Regions from separate parts of the Vibrio zhugei genome, predicted to be linked through region 2. Evidence: predicted binding sites of a transcription regulator. Region 2 holds the regulator's gene; each other region holds the start of a gene.
The links. The regulator PurR, encoded in region 2, represses purine synthesis genes. The targets are predictions, from matches to a motif close to TNANGNAAACGTTTNCNTNA.

Region 1 (5,976 bases), 1.2 Mb from region 2:
GAATTGTCTTTCCCGTTCACCAAAAGGCAGTGCCTTACGTTGCTGCACAATGGGCAAGTAAGCTTGTGCAAATCCTTTACCGACGGCTTGCATATAGGCAAAACACGCATCAAACCCCCATTCATTAAGATCATCGAAGAACAATCCGCCGATGCCACGGGTTTCCTCACGATGAGGTAAATAAAAGTATTTATCACACCATGCTTTATGTTCCGTGTATACATGCTCTCCGAATGGTGCACATAAATCTTTGGCGGTTTGATGCCAAAACTGACAATCTTCATCAAAAGGATAAAATGGCGTTAAATCAAAACCACCGCCAAACCACCATACTGGCTCCTCGCCTTCTTTCTCGGCAATAAAGAACCGCACATTGGCATGAGAGGTCGGCACATAGGGGTTATTGGGGTGAATGACTAATGAGACTCCCATTGCTTCAAAACTGCGCCCAGCTAATTCAGGGCGATGTGCAGTGGCCGAGGCGGGAAGTTGCTTACCAGTCACATGAGAAAAATTCACACCGCCTTGTTCAAACGTCTCGCCATCGGTCAGCACCCGTGAACGGCCACCACCCCCTAACTTTTCTCCGGGTTCGCGTGTCCATGCGTCTTCTTTAAACGTCGCATGACCATCCATCGCCTCTAACTGTTGGCAAATCTCATCTTGCAAAGACATCAAGAAGGTTTTGACGGCTTCTTTATTAACTACTGTCATCGTTTTCTCCTGTGCTAGAAGGCGGACTGGCTGCCTACCCCTGCCTTACTATATGTAGTGTTTTCGCATCACGAATTTCTGTCGGCCTCTCTCGGCCCCCGGTCTCACCCGCTAATATCGCCCCCAGCCCATGACGCAATTGCTGTTCAACGTCCTGCGTGGTCATACACGGCGGCATCCCGGACAGATTGGCGCTCGTTGAGGTAATCGGTTTTCCATAAGCCTGACACAAAGACTGGACCAAAGGGTGATCACTCACTCGCACTGCCACAGAGTCAAACTGTCCTGTCACCCATGATGAGACATGCTCGCTTGCGGGCATGATCCACGTCACTGGCCCAGGCCAAGTCTGTTTTACATGAGCACGCTGCTCTTCTGTTAGTACGTTTTCATTCACATACGGCAACAGCTGTTCATAGTTAGCAGCGATTAAAATCAAGCCTTTTTCCTTGGAACGCTGCTTTAATGTCAGAAGCTTTTGTATTGCCAACGGATTGTCTGGATCACATCCTACACCAAATACCCCTTCCGTTGGGTAGGCAATCACCTCACCGCGCACTAATGCGGATACCGACTCTTGTATATTATTCACGGCATGACCTGTTCATTCATAGAAATCTGTCTCTAGTTTACAAACTATTCGTTTGATCAGCGAAAGCAAATTGCGTGTAATAGTCAATCAGAGGTCCATCTTGCGCGCAAACGTTTGCTTGATGATAAAATCCTCGTATAATGCCGGCAGTTCGCTTATTTATTTTAAAAGTTTACAGGAGTTGGAGATGAAAGTAGGAATTATCATGGGATCACAATCCGATTGGCCAACCATGAAACTCGCGGCAGAAATGCTCGATAAGTTTGGTGTTCCTTACGAAACCAAAGTTGTATCTGCGCACCGAACCCCCCAACTTCTGGCAGATTATGCCACCAGCGCGAAAGAACGCGGAATCAAAGTCATTATTGCCGGAGCGGGCGGTGCGGCTCATTTACCGGGGATGACCGCGGCCTATACCAGTATTCCGGTTCTAGGTGTGCCAGTAAAATCGCGTGCGTTAAAAGGAATGGACTCTCTACTCTCCATCGTGCAGATGCCAAAAGGGATTGCCGTGGGCACACTAGCGATTGGTGATTCTGGCGCGGCGAACGCTGGCATTCTCGCGGCGCAAATTATTGGTACTCATGATGACTCTGTCATGCAAAAAGTCGAAGCGTTCCGCACAGAACAAACCAACACGGTTCTAGCCAATCCAAACCCAGAAGAGGAATAAGGCATGCATGTATTGGTTTTAGGTGCAGGACAGCTGGCTCGCATGATGTCTCTCGCTGGGGCGCCACTCAATCTGACATTAACGGCTTACGATGTGACCACAAACCGTGTCGTGCACCCACTCACTCAGGCGACGACACCACAAACGCTTGAACAAGCCATCGCAGATAGTGATGTGATTACCGCGGAATTCGAACATATCCCCGATGACATTCTGGCGACGTGTGAGAAAAGCGGTAAATTCTTCCCAACCTCACAAGCGATTAAAGCCGGTGGCGATCGCCGCATCGAAAAAGCGCTGCTTGATGACGCTGGCGTAAAAAACGCAACCTACGCCATCATTCATACGCGAGCGGATTTTGAGCAAGCGATCGACACTGTGGGGATTCCTATGGTGCTGAAAACAGCGCTCGGTGGTTATGATGGCAAAGGACAATGGCGCTTGAAAGATCGCGCACAAGCCGACGCCATTTGGAAGGAGATGCAAGCATGCCTCGATGATGCCAAGCAACAAGCGATCGTCGCCGAGCAGTTTGTTCCATTTCAACGTGAGGTCTCACTCGTCGGAGCCAGAAATGCCAACGGTGATATTGAAACCTATCCATTAGCTGAAAATATTCATGTCGATGGTGTGTTGAGTTTATCTACAGCCATCGATGCTCCGGATTTGCAATTACAGGCAGAAACCATGTTTGCCGCCGTCGCTAAACGCTTAGATTATGTTGGTGTGTTAGCTCTGGAGTTTTTTGATGTGAATGGCGAACTGCTGGTCAATGAAATCGCACCACGTGTCCATAACTCTGGTCATTGGACACAACAAGGCGCAGAAGTCTGCCAATTTGAAAATCATCTCCGCGCTGTCTGCCATTTACCCTTAGGCAGTACCAAGCTGGTGCGCGAAACCGCAATGATCAATATTCTTGGGGAAGACTCATTACCCCCCGAATTGATGGCGATGGAAGGATGCCACATTCATTGGTATGGAAAGAGTCAGCGGCCGGGACGCAAAATGGGTCACATCAACTTAACCGCCGATTATCCGGGGCAACTCCAGCGGAAACTGTGCGAAATTGCCAATTACTTAGATAAGCAGGCGTTTCCGGCGGTGCACCGCCTCGCAAAAGACATCCAAGACTGATTGATTACCATAAAAAACGGCGCTCATCGCGCCGTTTTTTATTCGAAGATTCTCACTCATCGCCATCGTTTGACTGATAATGACCACACTGACGATTCGCGCATTGGTGCTTAATGCCCGTTGCGGTTTTCTTTTCCACCAACAAACCAAACCCACACGCCTGGCATGTTCCCTCAACCGGTGGGAGATTGACGGCGAACTTACATTTAGGATAACCGCTACACGCATAGAACATTTTGCCAAAGCGGTTTTTACGTTCAATCAAATGCCCATCGCCACATTCAGGACACACAAACTCGACTTTTGCTTCATCTTCGCTCGCACCATCGATCGATTCGATATGATGGCATTCAGGATAGTGGCTACACCCGATAAACATGCCATAACGCCCTTGGCGCAGAACTAACTCATGACCACACTCAGAACACGGCACCCCAAGAGCCTTAATAATGTGTCCGTCATTTTGATGCAGCGGTTTAATATAATCACAGTCGGGATATTGGCTACACCCTAAAAAAGGGCCGCGTTTACCGTGACGGATGACTAATTCATGCCCACACTGAGGACAAGACTCATGATGAGTAGCCTGTCCTGTGTGTGTGAAAAGTTGTGGATCAATTTTACCGCTCATAAACCTATCATTACCTAGTGAAGAATGCCTTGCTCTTTGCTGTATAGCAGCTCTTCCATCAGCGTATAAGCGTTTTCGTTACCGGGGACATTAAACAGCACCATGAGAATGATCCATTTTAAATCATCCAAACCAAATTCATTGGTTTCTAATCCCATAATACGGTCAATGACCATTTCTCGTGTCTCGGGTGTTAGCACTTTAATCTGCTCAAGAAACAAGATAAAGCCACGGCATTCCACATCCAATCGCATCATTTCTTTCTGAGCAAAAATACGTACCGAGGTGTCGGCGCTCACCGTCAGAGCTTTATGCTCATCCGTTTGCTGTAATGCCGCCAAATCTTCTAACCAATTAAGCGCTTTGTAGATGTCTTTCTTATGAAACCCTGCTCGAACAAGCTCTTCTTCGAGTTCATCTTGATTCACTTGCAACTCAACATCACTATGAATGTAAGTTTCAAAAAGATACATTAAGATATCCATCATCATCGCTAGCCCCTCCCCTTACGAATATAACCACCAGATACCGCAACAACGTGCCCAGAGAGTTCAAGCTCTAAAAGCTGCGTCATGACTTCATGCACAGGTATATTGGTCCTGCTTGCAAGAATATCAACCGGGGTGGCCTCTTCTCCTACGTTAGCGAAGAGCTCAGGAAATGGCAATTGTTCTTCACTCTCAGGCGGAGAAAAAAGTGCTTGCTGCCTTGTTTTTTGCTCAGTAAGCGCCCAATTTACAAACGTCGTTAATTCTTCGAGGATCTGCGAGGCATTTTGTACCAAACTCGCCCCTTGGCGAATTAAATCATTACTCCCACTATGGTTGGCTTGATAAATCGATCCAGGCAACACAAAGACATCACGATCTTGCTCTGTCGCATAACGCGCAGTAATTAACGAGCCACTTTTCAGCGCCGCTTCTACCACTAAGACACCGAGCGATAAGCCACTGATAATGCGATTTCGTCGAGGAAAGTGCACCGCTTTCGGAGGGGTTTGTGGACAAAACTCGGACACCAATGCTCCACGCTCGATGATGCGAGAGGCTAAGCGTCGGTGGCGGGCAGGATAAACTTGCGCGAGGCCGCTACCCAATACCGCGATGGTTTTGCCACCTCCTGCTAACGCGCCGTCATGGGCATGCCCATCAATCCCCAACGCTAAGCCACTGGTTATCGTCATGCCATGGTGCGCTAACTCCTCGGCAAATTGATAAGCCGATTTTTGTCCATCAACAGAAGCGTTACGGCTGCCAACCATGGCCACTTGTGGTTCTGTTAAGCATTGTGGATCGCCTTCCACAAACAAAACACTTGGCGCCGCAGAGATGGATTTGAGCAACGGAGGATAGGTTGAATGCAGAGGTGTAATGATATGTCGCTGCGCTGAAGCTGCTTGCCATGCTAAGCATTCATTCACTTGTTGATGTGCATGTTGGGTTAAATAGTCAATTTGATCCGCTTTTAAGCCTACCGCTTGCCACTGTTGCGGAGAATACTGCACCAAATGATGCGGGGCATCGATACTCAATAACCGCGCCAAACGTTTTGGCCCTAAGCGTGGGACAAAACTCAACATTAACCAAGCCATAAGCACTTCTTCTTGCAACATTGCAACGCTCCTTTAAAGAGAATCTCAGTGCGTCTCCCCAGACCATCGCGTCATGAAAGCCTATATGCAGAGTTAACACCTTATAACTTAATTAAAAAACGTTAAAAACCCTATAATAAATAGGGTAGAATAAGCCAACAAAAAGTCGGGTTATTCAATGTAAAAAACTCAGAATTTGAGCTTAGATGCTGTCATTTAGGGTCTAAAATGTCTAGAATTGAGCCAATAAGCTTTTTACTGCTTCGGCACAGTTCAACATTTGAGAAGATATGTCTGTATTAAACGTATTAACATTCCCTGATGACCGCTTACGCACCGTTGCGAAACCGGTTGAAGAAGTGACACCTGAAATCCAAAAAATCGTCGATGACATGATTGATACCATGTACGACGAAGAAGGCATTGGCCTTGCCGCGACTCAGGTTGACATTCATCAACGTATTGTTGTGATCGACGTATCCGAGACTCGTGACCAACCTTTGGTGCTTATCAATCCAGAAATCATCGAAAAGCATGGTGAAGATGGCATTGAAGAAGGCTGTTTATCCGTACCTGGGGCTCGTGCCTTGGTGCCACGCGCCGCTGGCGTCACGGTAAAAGCACTGAATCGCGATGGT
Region 2 (5,976 bases):
ATCAGTTCATCTCGACGATGTTTAGCAATGACCGACCAGTGCTGTCCTTCTATCGCCCCTTCTAGAGCCCAAAGCAACTCGATGTTAACAGTGCTTGTATGGGTATCTTGAATCGCCTTGTAAGCTTCTACTGCGCCTTTTTGATGCAGCATTTCCACAGACTCGATTCCCGCTTTACGAAGCATACGTTCTGTGGCTAAACGTAAGTTTGGTAAATCTTTAAGCCGAGTCGGTTTCGCTTTTGCTTGTGATTCGCGTTCTTTCTTCGCGACAAGCAGCGCCTGATTGGCTTCTTGTAGGATTTTATCAGTATTATCCCAGTAGCTATCAGGAAGAGCAAAATACTTAGTAATAACTGGGAACCCACGTTTTTTATAAATATAGGGTTCTAAGCCTTCTGAACGATATTTCTCTGCACAGTGATCATCAGCGCGAATATGAAGTTTGTCTTGTACGACCAATGCGAACATTGTGTCATCAACAAAAATACCAAATCCGCCGAACATTGAACGAGATTTTACGCGTCCTAATGATTCAAACAGACGCATTGAGTTTTTTAATATAGGTTTATCCATGCCTTTAGTCTCGGTGTAATTTAAATACGCCACCAAAATCAGGTCCGAGAGTGTAGCAATACAATGATTTTACTTTGTCAACAAAACGTAAACTTACATTGTACATAGTTCATCGGTAACCCCGCTACCTTTCCATACCAAAGTATAGTGCATATTGGTGAAGGCCGGAGGCTTTGCGTCCCAACTTTTCAATTGGTTTGCCCTGTACGTGACATTTAAGTTTAATAGAACTTTTATGAGCTTACTACAAAGGGAGAAGGAGAGAATGTCCTATCCCCCAAAAACCATAAACATAAGTGTTACTGTCAATGAGTATTAATTATATGTGATCGTTCCCATAATGACACTTATATAGATGAATTTCAATTTACAATTTCTTTACAGTGTCGCGAATGACTAATTCTGGGTGCATTTCGAAGGTACGACGCTCGTGTTGTTTGTTTTTTATCCGTTCCAACAAAATTTCAAAGGCGTTTTTACCCACACGACGTTTCGGTTGGTGAATCGTGGTCAGTGGGGGGGAGAAATATTCCGCCAACTCTATGTTGTCGTAGCCGATGACTGAAATATCATCAGGCACACGGCATCCTTTTTGTTGTAAGCGGCTGATCAAACCGAGCGCCATGGTATCGTTAAAGCAAAAAACTGCCGTCGGTAACGAGTCCATTGCCAACAGTTTGTCTGCGGCAAGTACTGCGGTATCACACTCGAAGTTACCTTCTAAAATCCAATCTTCATTGACCGGCAATTTGGCTTCTTGCATCGCGCGGCGGAAACCACGAATGCGTTCTTGACACGCCACTTTAGAAAGATGACCACTGAGGCAAGCGATATCGGAGTGACCATTCTCAATCAAATGCTTGGTCGCCAGATAGCCACCTTCTTCTGAATTATCGAGTATGTTGTCGGCTTGTGAATCTTCCAATCCCCAATCCATGATGACTTTTGGAATGTCGGCATGGTTATCGAGCATTTCCATCAGCTGCGGAGTCATATCCGAACACATGACCAAAATACCATCGACACGCTTTTCCGCCAGCATACGCACATAATCACGCTGTTTTTCATAAATGCCGCCCGTATTACACAGTACGAGTGTATAGCCTTGACGGTAGCAATAGCTTTCGACACCATCGATAACTTCGGAAAAGAACTGATTGGTCGATTGGGTAACCAACATCCCTATGGTCCGAGTCGTGTTGCATTTTAGACTTCTTGCCACGGCACTCGGCGCATAATTCAACTCTTTCACAGCGTTAAGTACTCGCTCTTGCGTTGTTTCCGCCACAAAGCGTGTTTTATTGATCACATGTGACACAGTCGTTGTCGACACGCCAGCAAGGCGGGCTACGTCTTTAATTGTCGCCATTGGTTTTTCCTATAACAGCTGCTGGCTAGGAAGGGTCAATTACTGAACTCAGCCAACAGAAGGCTTTTATGAAGCCGAAATTTAAGCAAAAAAACCGCTAACGATGAGCGGTTCAATTGGATAATTTTGATAACAAACTGGGTGTGATTTTAGACTGCTCTCTGTCTTGCCGCAATGAAAAATTCATATTTGTCCGATTTGCCCCGCGCAGGCGAGTCAGTGCCTTATTTTTCGATGGCGCATGTCGGCGGCGGACGTGTGACGCTGAGGATATTGAGAGGCGTTAGGGCGTGGAAAACCACCCTGAATAGTTGAGTGTAAACCACGTAACGCGTTAGCTAAGTGTGAAAACTCGATGCTAGCTTGTTTTGAATCAATAAAGCATGAGGTTTTTATGAGTAACCCTAGAAATATTACGGACTATGAATAGAATGAACTGAGTGTGTATTGAATCGGAAGCCAGTAACGCCTATGAATTATCCGTTATTAGTTGTAGAAAGTGAGCGCGATACGCGGCTTATTTTAGTCAATTACTTTCAGCAGGAAGGATACGATGTACTGTCGGCTGAGACTAGTATAGAAATGCGTGAACACTTAAACCAACAGGAATTCGATGTCATATTGTTGGACGCGCAATTGTTATCGGGTGACAGTTTAATGATCACTCGCGAATTACGTAATCAGTCCGACGTAGGAATTATTCTTCTCAATGGACGAGAAGACAATATCGATAAAATTATTGGTTTAGAAATGGGGGCCGACGACTACGTTGCGAAACCGTTTGAATTAAGAGAGTTACTCGTCAGAGTGAAAAACTTGATGTGGCGGGTGTCGCGTGCCCGTGAGCATGCGCCACTAACTCAACATTCGGACTGTCAGCAAATCCAGTTTGGTGATTGGTTCTTTGATATTCAACGGCGTTCTTTGAGCCAGAATGGCGAACCGATTAAATTAACCAAAGCGGAGTATGAATTATTAGTCGCTCTTGCGTCTAATCCGCATCAAGTGCTCACAAGAGAAGCGATTTTAGCGATGATCAGCCATCGTGTTGATACCCCTAATGACCGCACCATTGATGTATTAATTCGTCGATTACGGTCAAAGATGGAGTGTGATCCCAAAACCCCACAGATTATTGTGACGGTACATGGTGAAGGGTATATGTTCGCAGGGACATAAATCTCACGTTAAGACCAGTCGAAACACAAAAACGCCAATTCCCGACAGCGAGAATTGGCGTTTTTTGTGATGGCCTGTTGGATATGCCAATTAGGAAGATGGCTTCTTCACAGGGTCGGGCATGTCTTCAGCGGTCGAGGCTTTCGGCGTTGTTGGTAAAGGTTCTGGTGTGGTTTTCAGTAACCAATCACGTAGATCTTGCCAAAGGCTCCCCATGGTCTCGTGCCAGTATCGTTCGGTTTGTTCTAAGTATCGCGCTTTGGGGGCATACTTTTCCCAAGGTTGGCGAATGTTCTTTTGGGCTAAATAGTTGGTTGGTGCCGGCACAGGTGCCAACCCTGCGGCATGAAATTCGTGCAGAGCTCGATGCATGTGCGATGCGGAAGTGACCAAGACCATTTTCTTCTGTTTGACAAATGCCGCGGCTTGGCGCGCTTCCTCCCACGTATCTTTGGCGGTTTCTAATAAAATAATATCGGCTTTCGGTACGCCGAGCCCCAGCGCGACCTGAGCGAGCATCCGCGCATGACTAAATTCACTTCCTCCAGCGTAGCCCGACAAAATCAGCTTCGATCCTGGGTACATGCGAAAAATACGAATGCCTTCCGTTAAGCGCATCAAGGCAGTACGACTGAGCTCGGAGGTGGGGGGGAGTTGATCATCGACGACATGGCCACTGCCTAATACCATCACATAGTCAATGCTGGCGTCGACGGGCAAAAAGCCTTTGTATTGCCGTTCTAACGGCATCAATAGGCGCGATGAGACAGGCTGAAATGACACGAGAAAAATGCCCACTAAAGAAAACAGCACGATGACACAGCCACTCTTGCGCTTGGCAGTAAACATGATTAATGATAAACCTAAAAACCCGATAATCAGCAGTGCTGGTAGCGGCATAAATAGGGACGAAATAATTTTTTTCAGCTCAAACATATATAAATAGTCCGAAAAAACAGCACTTGGCGTAAAAAAAGGATAAAAGCCTCTTTATTCCTGCCATTCCTATGACAGAATAACAGCACGATTAGTTATCATAACGCAAGCAGCCGTGACTAAAGATCGCAATTTCGACGATATTGCCCACAAATTCACAAAAAACATCTATGGTTCTGACAAAGGTGAAATACGTCAAGTCATTGTTTGGGAAGATATAGTGCAATTGTTAACGCATTTTACTCCCAATGACAAGCCTTTAAATATCTTAGATGCTGGTGGTGGATTAGCACAGTTATCTCAAAAACTTGCCCACTTGGGTCACAAAGTCACACTGTGTGATTTGTCTTCCAAGATGTTGGGCTTGGCAAAAGAGTCGATTGAATATGCTGGATTAATTGAGCAGTATCGCTTGATTCATGCTCCAGTGCAGGAGATTGGCGGCTATTTAACCGAGCCAGTAGACCTCGTACTCTTTCACGCTGTGATGGAATGGTTAGCCGATCCTAAAGCGGCATTAGAGACGGTATTAGCTCAGGTTAAACCCGGTGGCATGGCATCCATTATGTTCTATAACTATCATGGGTTAGTTATGAAGAATGCCGTCTGTGGTAACTTGCCACATATTTTGAACGGTATGCCGCATAAAAAACGGTTTAAGTTGCAACCGCAACAAGGCTTGCTTCCTAATGAGGTTTACCATTGGATTGAAGAAGCGGGTTTTACGCTGTGTGGAAAAAGTGGTATTCGCTGTTTTAGTGATTACATGGGGAATGTGACTCACATGGGAGAGTTTGAGCACGAGGACCTTTTGGCGTTGGAACGACAATTTTGCCGGCAAGAGCCTTATCTCTCATTAGGCCGATACATTCATGTATGGGCGCAAAAGCAATAACAACAGGATGAAGCATGAGTGAGTTAACTCATACTGCTGAGACTCAGTCCATTGACGAATTAGTCGGGTGGGTCAAACAGCATGATTTTTCCTTGAACCTAACACCTGAGCGTTTAGCTTTCCTGATTGCAATATCAGTATTGAGTAGTGAACGCTATGAGGACGAGTTAGGGGAAGGTGAGCTGCAAGATACATTTAAAATAGTAACACAACAATTTTCAGAGACCGGAGAAGCCTCCGCTTTCCGCGCGAATAATGCGATTAATGAAATGGTCAGTCAGCGTTTAATTCGCCGTTTTACTAGCGAAGTAAACGATGGGGTGAGCATTTATCGTTTGTCGCCGTTAGCCATTGGCATCACCGACTATTATATTCGTCATCGACAATTCTCGAAGCTGAAACTCTCGATTCAACTTTCGATGGTGGCCAGTGAAATGGCCAAAGCCGTTGAGGCTGCGCAGCAAAGCGCAGAGCCCGAAGAGTGGCGTAAGAATGTCTATGGCGTATTGAAGTATTCGGTGGGCGAGATTTTTGATCAAATCGATCTCAACCAACGCGTGATGGATGAGCAGCAGCACTTAGTGAAAGAGCAAATTGCGGAACTGCTCAACCAGAACTGGCAAGATGCTATCTCAAGTTGTGAACAGTTGTTAACGGAAACCTCGACCACATTGCGGGAATTGCAAGATACCTTGCAAGCGGCGGGGGATGAACTGCAAACGCAAATTCTTGATATTCAAGAATTGACCTACGGAAACGAAGCGTTGGAGTTCATTGCTGAGATTTTGTTTGGTTTACAGATGAAGTTGGATCGTATCGTCAGCTGGGGTCAGCAAGCGATTGATTTATGGATTGGCTATGACCGTCATGTGCATAAATTTATTCGTACCGCGATTGATATGGACCAAAACCGGGCGTTCAGTCAACGCTTGAGACAATCCCTCACGGATTACTTTGACCAGCCTTGGTACCTCACGTATGCCGACGCCGAGCGTCTACGCGATTTACGCGATGAGGCCCTC
Region 3 (5,976 bases), 530 kb from region 2:
AAAGGAAAACACCGTCACGTGGCACCCAAAATGCCAACTGGGCTATTACGATCAAGACCTTGAACAATTAGACGATACGCAAACCATTCACGATGCCTTGATTCCCTTTGCGCCCCTCAATGATGATCAACGCAAGCAGGCGTTAATCAGCACGGGATTTGCCTTTGAGCGCCACCAGCAATACGTCCACTCTCTGAGTGGTGGAGAGCGAGCACGCCTGCTGTTTTTAGGATTAAGCCTTGCCCAGCATCATATGTTGTTCCTTGATGAACCGACCAACCATCTCGACTTAGAAGGCAAAGAGCAATTAATTGAAACACTGCAAAATTATGCCGGTGCGGCTGTCCTTGTCAGTCACGATCGCGACTTACTGCGCCAAACCTGTCAGCGATTTTGGATCATCATAAACGGGAAAGTTCATGAATGGACACAGTTGGATGATGCAGTGTTCGAGTTACTGAAGAGCGCCAATCAGGAGAGCATGAATGATGGCCCGTCAAGCCCACTTGACGATACCTCCCTTTCATTGACTGAGCGGCAAGACCATGACCAGAGTCACGATCTAGAACGGTTGATTGAATTAGAGGAGAAACTGGCGAGTGATCGTCAACGTAAACCCAAACATCAAAAACCTCAACATCAGCGAGCGTGGCAAGAAGAAATTAATCGCCTTACTCGCAAATTATCATTGTAAATATTGTAAAGCCCAATCTCGATTGGGCTTTATTGCTCAAGTGACGAACGACATGTTAGGGTTTATATCACACAACGCTTATATTCATTTTGATATGATTTTCGTCATTTAAGGAAAGGATTATTATGAAAAAACAGGCTTTAATCATTGGCGCATCACAAGGTATTGGGTTTGGCCTGAGCCAAGTTCTCGCGAGTCGTGATTGGCAAGTCACCGCCACGTATCGCTCTACCACAGAAGACAATAGCGATCCTACGATTCAATGGCTCACACTGGATATCAATGATACCAAGCAACACCGTGCTTTTTGCGAACAGCTTCAAAGCCAAAAATATGATGCCATTATTATCAATGCAGGAATCCACGGTCCCCATTGTACCTTCGTCGATAAGGCATCCGATGACGATTTATTTGAACTGTATAAAACCAACACGATTTCACCGATGCGACTGGCCTCGCACTTGCTACCCTATGTGAAGGCTGACACAGGGGTACTCGGCTTTACTAGCTCAATCATGGGAAGCTTAAACGAAAATACCGAAGCGGCAATGCCAATCTATTCATCCAGTAAAAGTGCCCTGAATATGCTGACTCGTTCATTACGACCACAAGCGACGGCCAATGGCGTCACTTTGCTGTCGTTACATCCAGGATGGGTCAGTACACGCCTTGGTGGAGAAGTCGCGCCCGTTTCAGTGGACGCCAGTGCGGCAGGATTAGCCAACGTGATAGAACAAGCACAAGGCAAGCAAGGTCATCACTTCCTTGATTTTCAAGGTAAATCACTGTCTTGGTAAGTAAACACTTGCTGGCAATATTACCCGAGTTGATGGGGCGTATGTTTAACACTCTCTTAGAGATATTACGCCCCTTGCTCGCAGCCAATTACTTTATCTCATGAATCTTAGCCGTTAAAATATGATCTTCCCACTGCCCCGCTATCTTTAAATAACGCTTAGCATAGCCTTCTCGTTCAAACCCCAACTTTTGTAAGACCCGCTCACTGGCGATATTATTCGGCATGTAATTAGACATAATACGATGCAAGCCCACCTGCTCAAACATATACTGCGTCGTCACACGGACAATTTCGGTCATATATCCTTGATTAAGGTACTGACGATCCAACGAATACCCCATCAAACACGCTTGAAAAGCGCCTCGAATCAACCCTGTAAAGTTACATACGCCAATGATTTGATGCGGATCATCGTGATGAAACGCCACAAACCGAAACTCCTGCTCCAGTTCAAACGCTAATACGTTTTGCTCCGCCACATTTTGCCAAAATACCAGCGTGTAGTAATCCTCAGCACGCACAGGCTCCCATGGGGATAAATGGTCACGATTATTCTGGTAATACTCTGCTATCGCTTGTGCATATTGCGGCCGCAATAGGTCAATCTTAGTACGTGATGTTTTTAGCACTTTTCCTTTCCTTGTCAGTAACTTAAGACACCATTTTATCATATAAACGAAAAAGCCCTGAACACTCTAAGAGTGTTCAGGGCTTTAAAATATGGTACGCCCTACAGGATTCGAACCTGTGACCACCTGCTTAGAAGGCAGGTGCTCTATCCAACTGAGCTAAGGGCGCGTTACAGGGAAAGGATTATACGAGTTAGCACGTGTAAATCAATGAATTTATCGATGAAATTGGTTTAGGTGTCTAAAAAGTTATCAACCATGAAATAATCGCTCAAAAACCCTTCTTAGCAAACGTTTGCTTGTGGATGTTCATGTCGTAATCTGCGACAATACCCCGAAAAATTTTCACGCATAATTAAGTGTTAAGGAAAGTCATGACTGCCGTAAAAATAGATGGAAAGCACATATCGCAAACTGTGCGTTCTGAAGTAGCTGAACGTGTACAAGAGCGCCTTGATAAAGGGTTACGTGCCCCTGGCCTTGCTGTGGTACTCGTCGGTGAAGATCCAGCATCACAGGTTTATGTCGGTAGTAAACGCCGCGCGTGTGAAGAAGTCGGTTTCATTTCTAAGTCGTACGATCTGCCAGCGACGACGACAGAAAACGACATTATCCAATTGGTCGATGAACTTAATCAAGATCCAGACATCGATGGCATTCTCGTACAACTGCCGTTGCCTGAAGGGATTGACTCAACGAAAATTTTAGAGCGTATTTCTCCGAAAAAAGACGTCGATGGCTTTCATCCCTACAACGTCGGTCGGCTATGTCAGCGCATACCAAAACTGCGCTCTTGCACCCCTAAAGGCATTATTACTCTACTCGAGCGCTATGACATTGAGCTAAAAGGGAAACACGCTGTTATTGTTGGCGCATCCAACATCGTTGGTCGTCCTATGACCTTAGAGCTCTTACTGGCAGGCTGCACCACCACCACCTGTCATCGCTTTACTGACGACCTCGCGTATCACGTCAAACAAGCGGATATTCTTGTTGTGGCGGTTGGTAAACCCAATTTCATTCCCGGAGAATGGGTTAAAGAAGGCGCTGTCGTCATCGATGTGGGCATTAATCGTCTAGACACGGGCAAACTCATTGGCGATGTCGCGTTTGATGTCGCCCAGCAACGTGCTAGCTATATTACGCCCGTTCCTGGGGGCGTTGGCCCAATGACGGTTGCAAGCTTGATAGAAAACACACTCATAGCCTGCGAAACCAACGAAGCTGAGCGTTAAGCTTCCATCATCCAATAAAAAAGCAGCACTGAGTGCTGCTTTTTTCTATAGCGCGACATGAATGCCGACCATTAAGCACGCGACACTAAAAGACCATCGCATCGGCTAAGTGAGAGACCGCTAATGCAAAATAATATGAGCGGTTCCACTTCATCAAGACGTTGTAGTTGTTATACACCAAATACACACGCCCTTTTTCGTCATCTGGAACGATGAGCCACGCTTTGATGTCGTGTTTCAACGCCGGTAAAGCACGACCATCATAACGTGTGATACCAAGCTTATTCCATTCCGCTAAGTATTTTCCTTTCTCCGCATTACGTCCAGCCAAGCCAACATCAAACCCTTTCGGCAATTTCACTTGGCGTCCCCAAGTGCGATGTTCCTTCCAGCCAGATTGACTCAAGTAATTCGCGGTTGAGGCAAACACATCCGCTTTAGACTCCCAAATGTCTTTTTTGCCATCGCCATCCCCATCCGCGGCGAAGGATAAAAACGAACTTGGCATAAACTGACATTGCCCCATTGCTCCCGCCCAAGAGCCTTTCATATGGCTAGCATCAATGTGACCTTGTTGTAAAATTTTCAATGCCGCCATGGTTTGATTGCGGAAAAACGCTTCGCGTCGACCATCGTACGCCATCGTTGATAACGCATCGATCACACTATAGCCACCGGTAAAGGTGCCAAAGTTACTCTCAACGCCCCACAGTGCGACGATAAAACGCGGTTGTACCCCATATTTCGCCCCAATGGCTTGCAGCTGAGGGTAGTATTTTTTATACAGTGCCTTCGCTTTCTCCACTTTCCATGTCGGAACCGCACGTGGAATGTATTCATCCAGAGTGAGCTTCTTCTCCGGTTGATTGCGATCGGCAACAACAGCTCTTGGTCGATATTTTACATCGCTGAACGCCTCTTTCAGAATTTTCTCTGAAATACCTTCTTGGCGAGCTTCTTGTTTTAAGCCTTCAACATATTTGTCAAAGCTCATATCCGCAGCGAGGACGGGTGACGCCAATGTCACACCTAAAATAATAGAAAGTAACTTTCTCAAGATCTCCTCCTTGAGCTTATCGCCTATAATGACTTAATCGCTTGATGAACCATCAAAGCGAGCTTTATCTTTCTTATATGTCTCTAATAAATTTTCGGGTGGTGGTGGTAATTGCAAAAAGAACCCTTTGTCATTGAGCGACGCTTTCACATGCTCAATATCAACGGTGGCTAATTGACGATCTTTCAAGTTGATTAACATGACAAACCTAGGTTTACCAAACATATCTAACAAGGTGTCAGGTACCTGTGAAAAATCATCTCGTTTCGGTAAGTATAAATACGCACCTTCTTTTTTAGCACTTTTATAGATAGAACAAAGCATGACAAACCTTCAAGTGTAAAAAACGCGGGATTTATCGCGTTTTTATTTAGATAACGGTAAGTTTCCATAAAATTGACAGCAAATCACTCAAAAGGTTGTAAGATAACTTGCTGTAGTTAGCCATGAAATATAACATGACACCCCTAGTCTCAGGCAACGCCCTTTCACAATTAAGCCATGAGTTTATCGAGGTCAAAGTAACAATGTCCAATATACCTGACCTAAAAGGCAGTAGTTTTACTTTGTCAGTATTACACCTTTCTGACAATCAGGTCGCAAATTGCGTAGAATTTTTAAAACAGAAGGTGGATCAGGCGCCCGCATTTTTTGCCGGAGCCCCAGTGGTCATTAATATTGAAAAAGTTGGCGGGGAGATTGATTTTCCAAGCCTCAAACAAGGCATCTCTGATGCCGGGTTTATTCCTGTCGGTGTAACGGGTTGTGCCGATAAACGCACGCAAAATTTCGCCCGTGATGCGGGTTTTGCCGTTATGACAACAACCAACGCACCGAAAAATGTCCCAGCGGCATCACGAGCCCCAACGAAGGTGGTCGAGACCCCGATTCGTTCAGGGCAACAAGTGTACGCGAAAGACAGTGACTTAGTCATACTTAATCATGTTAGCCCAGGGGCAGAAGTGATTGCTGATGGGTCAATCCACATATATGGAACATTGCGAGGCCGTGCCATCGCAGGTGCCAGTGGACAAAAAAAAGCACGAATCATATGTCAAGATTTACAAGCTGAACTGGTCTCTATTGCAGGGAACTATTGGCTCAGCGACCAAATTGAAAATGAGTTTTGGCAACAACGAGTGGTCCTCAAAATGCATGAAGATTCACTATACTTTGAATTGCTGACTCTATAAGTTTGAAAGGAAAAAAGAAAATGGCACGCATTATTGTCGTCACGTCAGGAAAAGGCGGTGTAGGTAAGACCACCTCTAGCGCAGCAATTGCTTCTGGTTTAGCGCTGAAAGGCAAGAAAACCGCGGTCATCGATTTCGATATTGGCCTGCGTAATCTAGATTTAATTATGGGCTGTGAACGCCGCGTAGTCTACGATTTTGTCAATGTGATTAACGGTGAGTCAACGTTAAATCAAGCGCTGATTAGAGATAAGCGCAATGAAAACTTGTACATTCTACCTGCATCACAAACACGTGATAAAGAAGCACTCACTGTGGATGGCGTGCAACGCATTCTTGATGAGTTAGCGGCAATGGAGTTTGACTTTG

Region 1: purE (5-(carboxyamino)imidazole ribonucleotide mutase) is a predicted target of PurR. The motif match lies at 1,409-1,428, and genes of this name have one in related genera.
Region 3: folD (bifunctional methylenetetrahydrofolate dehydrogenase/methenyltetrahydrofolate cyclohydrolase FolD) is a predicted target of PurR. The motif match lies at 2,406-2,425, and genes of this name have one in related genera.

What each region holds. Positions count from the first base shown of each region.
Region 1 is NZ_CP033078.1:42,292-48,267, reverse strand. Features, by position in the region: gene hemF (oxygen-dependent coproporphyrinogen oxidase) at 1-714, opposite strand, end outside; gene tsaC (L-threonylcarbamoyladenylate synthase type 1 TsaC) at 749-1,306, opposite strand; gene purE (5-(carboxyamino)imidazole ribonucleotide mutase) at 1,494-1,979, shown strand; gene EAE30_RS05290 (5-(carboxyamino)imidazole ribonucleotide synthase) at 1,983-3,116, shown strand; gene EAE30_RS05285 (DNA topoisomerase family protein) at 3,169-3,747, opposite strand; gene EAE30_RS05280 (DUF494 family protein) at 3,762-4,235, opposite strand; gene dprA (DNA-processing protein DprA) at 4,241-5,356, opposite strand; gene def (peptide deformylase) at 5,629-5,976, shown strand, end outside.
Region 2 is NZ_CP033078.1:1,228,447-1,234,422, forward strand. Features, by position in the region: gene EAE30_RS11015 (TfoX/Sxy family DNA transformation protein) at 1-575, opposite strand, end outside; cyclic di-GMP riboswitch class I at 687-787, opposite strand; gene purR (HTH-type transcriptional repressor PurR) at 943-1,944, opposite strand; gene torR (two-component system response regulator TorR) at 2,416-3,123, shown strand; gene elyC (envelope biogenesis factor ElyC) at 3,214-4,059, opposite strand; gene cmoM (tRNA uridine 5-oxyacetic acid(34) methyltransferase CmoM) at 4,175-4,954, shown strand; gene mukF (chromosome partition protein MukF) at 4,969-5,976, shown strand, end outside.
Region 3 is NZ_CP033078.1:1,761,737-1,767,712, forward strand. Features, by position in the region: gene EAE30_RS13385 (ABC-F family ATP-binding cassette domain-containing protein) at 1-694, shown strand, start outside; gene EAE30_RS13390 (SDR family NAD(P)-dependent oxidoreductase) at 820-1,491, shown strand; gene EAE30_RS13395 (GNAT family N-acetyltransferase) at 1,580-2,122, opposite strand; tRNA gene EAE30_RS13400 (tRNA-Arg) at 2,215-2,291, opposite strand; gene folD (bifunctional methylenetetrahydrofolate dehydrogenase/methenyltetrahydrofolate cyclohydrolase FolD) at 2,497-3,357, shown strand; gene EAE30_RS13410 (lytic murein transglycosylase) at 3,443-4,414, opposite strand; gene EAE30_RS13415 (YcgL domain-containing protein) at 4,448-4,738, opposite strand; gene minC (septum site-determining protein MinC) at 4,942-5,607, shown strand; gene minD (septum site-determining protein MinD) at 5,628-5,976, shown strand, end outside.